2 regions of the Sphingomonas sp. TF3 genome follow, and region 2 is predicted to be linked to the other one. Evidence: riboswitches for the same ligand, from Rfam matches in the RefSeq annotation. Region 2 holds a riboswitch; the other holds the start of a gene.
What was found. Region 2 has a riboswitch for cobalamin ahead of EJC47_RS03385 (TonB-dependent receptor plug domain-containing protein). Riboswitches for the same ligand answer to the same signal wherever they lie in the genome.
Positions count from the first base shown of each region.

Region 1 (2,481 bases), on a different contig from region 2:
CGTTTGCCCGGATCTTCGCGCGGAGTGCCATGCCCCCGCGAACGCACCAAGGTCGCTGTCCGAAAAGGACAGGATGACCAGGTCAGCCGGGCTCTGCCCCAGATCCTGCGGGATCGCGGCTTCCTCCAGACCGTGGCTTTCGCGGAAGAGGATGTGCACGGGCTGGCCTCAGCCGACCAGCGCCGTATGCAACGCCTCACCATCGATATGGTCGCGCTCGGCAATGACGACCAGCGTGGTGCGCCGCGCTTCACCCGGCCGCCACGGACGGTCATAATGGTAGCGCACGCGCGTGCCGACCGCCTGGACCAGCAGCCGCATCGGCTTGTCCGCCACCGCAGCATATCCCTTCACGCGCAAGATCTGGTGCTGCTGCGCGATGCGCACGATCCGGGCAGCCAGATCGGCGGGATCGGCGATTTCGCCGATGTCGAGCACGATGCTCTCGAAATCGTCATGCTCGTGATCGTCGTCGCCATCGTGATGCGACGGACGCGCCGCGATATCGTCTTCGGCGGCTGCGCCAAGCCCCAGAATTACGCGCGGATCGACCACGCCGTCGGTCAGCTCGAGGATCGGCACCGGTCGCGGTGCCTCGGCGGCGATAATCGCGCGTGCCGCCGCCACGCCTTCGGGACCCGCCAGATCGATCTTGGTGAGCAGGACGATATCGGCACAGGCCAGTTGGTCCTCAAACACTTCGGACAACGGGGTTTCATGGTCGATGCCGGGGTCGGCGGCGCGTTGCGCCTCCAGCGCTGCGAGATCGGGTGCGAAGCGGCCTGCCGCCACCGCCTCGGCATCGGCCAGCGCGACGACGCCATCGACGGTGATGCGGCTGCGGATCGCGGGCCAGTCGAACGCCTTCAACAAGGGTTTGGGCAGGGCGAGGCCGGAGGTCTCGATCAGGATATGATCGGGCCGAGGGTCGAGTGCCAGCAAGCGTTCGACGGTCGGAATGAAATCGTCGGCGACGGTGCAGCAGATGCAGCCATTGGCCAGTTCGACGATGTTTTCCGCAGGGCAATCCGGAATGGCGCAGCCCTGTAGAATATCTCCGTCGATGCCGAGCGTGCCGAATTCATTGACGACGACCGCGAGCCGCCGGCCGCCAGCGTTGCGGATCAGGTGCGTGATCACGGTGGTTTTTCCGGCCCCGAGGAAGCCGGTGACGATGGTGACGGGGATCTTGGAAAGATCGGACATGGTACATCTCCCCGCGCCAGGACGAACACAGGACGGGGCTTGCCGGCGCATGACCGGTCGGCGTGCGACCCGGACCGACGCGAGAGCGCCCATGGCCGCACGACCGTGCAGCCCCAGCCGCACAGTTTCGTCGCCCAGACGGAGAAGTACCGTGCCAAGACCATCCCCTGGATCTGGGCAAGAGCGACCGGTGCACTGGCAGGTCTCCTGGCTCACGGGTCACCGTTTGATACGCACCTTCCCAGATCCCCACTTGCGTGGCGTTCCAGTGGCTGCTCCCGCAAAGGGGAGACCTGCGCATCGCACTATCCGCTTACAGTTGCAGGGACAGCTGTGGATTTGGGAGCACGCTCCCGCACCACATTCCCATTCAAGCCCCTCGCGGGGCACCGGTGCGATCATGAACCCCCGGATTTCTCCGGAGAATTCGAGCACCGCTTAACCGAGTTCGCAGGCAATGCCAATGCGGCATGTTGGCCGGGTTCAGCCGGGCAGGCGGACCTCGATCTCGTCGAAGCGTTTCCAGCGATAGATGCCGAAGCTGACGATCCAGCACAGCACGAACAGGCCGATGATGGCAAACCCGAGCGTGTTGAATTGCTCGCCCAGCCGTGCCGCCGTCTCCCACGGCCAGCCCGCCAACCCCAGCTTTCCGCCGATCAGCGCCAGCGCCTCGATGCCGCCGATCACGATCGCGACGACTGCCGACATCAGCGTGATGGTGATGTTGTAATAGAGTTTGCGGATCGGTTTGACGAAGGCCCATTCATACGCCCCCAACATGACGACCCCGTCAGCGGTATCGATCAGCGCCATGCCCACGGCAAAGAGCAGCGGCAGCACGAGGATGGTGCCGATCGCGGTGCCATCGGCGGCCTGCTGTCCGGACAGCCCGAGGATCGCGACCTCGGTCGCCGTGTCGAAGCCCAGCCCGAACAGGAAACCGAGCGGGGCCATGTGCCACGGTCGGTTGACTAAGCGGAACATCGGTCGAAACACCCGCGCCAAGATGCCGCGCCCGGCCAGCAGCAAGTCGATATCCTCATCGACATAGGCACCGCCCGCGCGGACATGGGCAAAGGTCTTCCACACCGCGCGCAGGATGATGAGATTGGTCGCCGCGATGGCGAACAGGAACCCCGCCGACACGATGGTGGCGACGGTGCCGCCAATCTGCTTTAGCACCGCCATGCCGGCGAGTGCGCTCGCCGTCAGCGCGACGGCCACCGACGCGATTGCGATGATCCCGGAATGGCCGATCGCAAACCAGAAGCC
Region 1 covers NZ_RWKS01000005.1:176,497-178,977, forward strand. The annotation lists gene cobN (cobaltochelatase subunit CobN) at 1-159, opposite strand, end outside; gene cobW (cobalamin biosynthesis protein CobW) at 169-1,206, opposite strand; cobalamin riboswitch at 1,387-1,615, opposite strand; gene EJC47_RS06245 (HoxN/HupN/NixA family nickel/cobalt transporter) at 1,690-2,481, opposite strand, start outside.
Region 1: it holds a riboswitch for cobalamin, as region 2 does, so the genes downstream of both, cobW (cobalamin biosynthesis protein CobW) here and EJC47_RS03385 (TonB-dependent receptor plug domain-containing protein) in region 2, are expected to answer to the same signal.

Region 2 (2,481 bases):
TCCGTGAAGTGATCGGCACCGGCGGCAAGGTGATCCGCGAGATCGTCGCGCAGACCGGCGCCAAGGTCGACATTGACGATGAGGGTCTGATCAAGATCAGCTCGTCCGACACCGCGCAGATCGAAGCCGCGATCAAGTGGATCAAGGGCATCGTCGAGGAAGCCGAAGTCGGCAAGATCTATGACGGCAAGGTCGTCAACCTGGTCGATTTCGGTGCGTTCGTGAACTTCATGGGTGGCAAGGACGGTCTCGTCCACGTGTCCGAAATCAAGAACGAGCGCGTCGAGAAGGTCTCGGACGTCCTGAGCGAAGGCCAGGAAGTCAAGGTCAAGGTCCTCGAGATCGATCCGCGCGGCAAGGTTCGCTTGTCGATGCGCGTCGTCGACCAGGAAACCGGTGCCGAGATCGAAGACACCCGCCCGGCCCGCGAGCCGCGCGAAGGTGGCGATCGCGGTCCGCGTGGTCCGCGTCGTGATGGTGACGGCGGCCGTGGCCCGCGTGGCGATGGCGGTGGTCGTGGTGATCGCGGTCCGCGCCGTGATGGCGACGGTGGCCGTGGCCCGCGTCGCGATGGCGGCGGCGAGCGCGCACCCCGTGCAGAGCGTTCGGGTGGCAATGACGACGGCCCCGCGCCCGAGTTCGCGCCGGCCTTCCTGACCGGTGACCGCGACTAAAATCTTCGGCACTTACGGAGAAAGAAGGGGCTCGGAGCAATCCGGGCCCCTTTTTCGTGGATTGGCAGCCTGCAAAAGGCGGTTGGTTTATGACGCACGCTGCCCTATCCCCGAACCGCGCGATGCGGCCTTTTCGGGTCCATCGCGCATTCGCGCCGGTAACGGGAATGCAGTGCGCACGCTCCGTGCAAATCTGCAGCTGTCCCTGCAACTGTAAGCGGCGAGCACGACGCGCAGGCGGAACCGGCAACGGCTCCGCAGCCACTGGGAAAGCCCGCCACCTTGGCGGGCCACCTGGGAAGGCGCGCATCGTGCGATGACCCGTGAGCCAGGAGACCGACCGGCGCGGGTCGCTCTTGCCCGGCTCATGGGATTGGCCAGGCGCGAAACGCTTTTCGTCTGAGCGACGAACGTGCGGCTGGGGCCGCATCGGGGGGCGGTGCCGGGCGCTTACGCGTCCGCCCGGTGGTGTGTCCCGACCGTTCGCAGCGGACGCCCCGGCCCTTGTCGCTCGACGCCCAAGGGACTCGTTTACGCCATGAAGACTTTGCTTTCCTCGGCCGCGCTCGCCGCGCTGCTTCTCCCCGCCACCGCCTTCGCTCAGGTCGCCCCCGATCCGGCACCCGCGCAAACGACCGACGACGATTCTGCCATCGTCGTCACTGGCATCCGCTCGACCGTCACCCCGCTGCGTGCGGATCAGATTGGCGGCTCGGTCACCTTGCTTGATGCCGATGCGCTCGACCAACGCCAGACCCGCACCGTCTCCGACATCCTGCGCGACGTGCCCGGCGTCGCGGTCAGCCGCATCCCCGGCCAGACGCAAGTCCGCCTGCGCGGGGCCGAGGCCAACCACACGCTTGTACTGATCGACGGGATCGAAGTGTCCGACCCCTATGCCGGTGAATTCGATTTCGGCACGCTGATCGCCGACGATGTCGCCCGCGTGGAAGTCCTGCGCGGCCAGCAAAGCGCGATCTATGGTTCCGATGCGATCGGCGGGGTGATCCAATATATCACGCTGACCGGCCGCGAAGCGCCAGGCATCAGTGCGCGGATCGAGGGTGGCTCCTTCGGCACGGTCAACACCGCCGCGCGCATTGCGGGTGTGTCGGGCACGTTCGACTATGCCCTGTCGGGAACGCTCAACACCACCGACGGCACCCCCAACGCGCGTGGGGGAACGCGCAATCTCGGGAATGATTCGGGCGCGGTGTCGTTCAAATCGACGTGGTCGCCCGCATCCAATGCGCGCGTCACCGCCGTCGCGCGCTATGCCCGTACCCAGGCCGATTTCAACGACAGCGACAGCAACTCCGCCAGCAAGACCTTTGGCTATACGATCGACACGCCGGGCGCGCATTTCATCAACGAAGCGGTTTACGGCCTGCTGCGCGGCGAGCTCGATTTGCTCGACGGCAAGTGGACGCAGGCGCTGACCGGGCAAATCGCCGATACCACGCGCAATGGCTATGGTGCGACCGCGCGCACCTATGGCGACACGGGTCAGCGGCTTAAGGGCTCGTATGAATCGACGCTCAAGCTCAACCAGGGCGCGCTGCGCCATCAGTTTACCGTCGCGGTCGATATCGAACGCGAACGCTATCGCAATACCGATCCGACCGGCTTCGCCTTTACCGGGCGGCGGCAAGTCGACAATGTCGGTATCGTTGGGCAATATGACCTGACGCTGGGCGAGCATGCGGCGTTCGGCGCGTCGCTGCGCCAGGACCTCAACAACCGCTTCCAGGACACCACCACCTATCGCGTGCAGGGCAGCTATCGCTTCGACAGCGGTACGCGGGTT
Region 2 covers NZ_RWKS01000003.1:123,497-125,977, reverse strand. The annotation lists gene pnp (polyribonucleotide nucleotidyltransferase) at 1-674, shown strand, start outside; cobalamin riboswitch at 814-1,033, shown strand; gene EJC47_RS03385 (TonB-dependent receptor plug domain-containing protein) at 1,213-2,481, shown strand, end outside.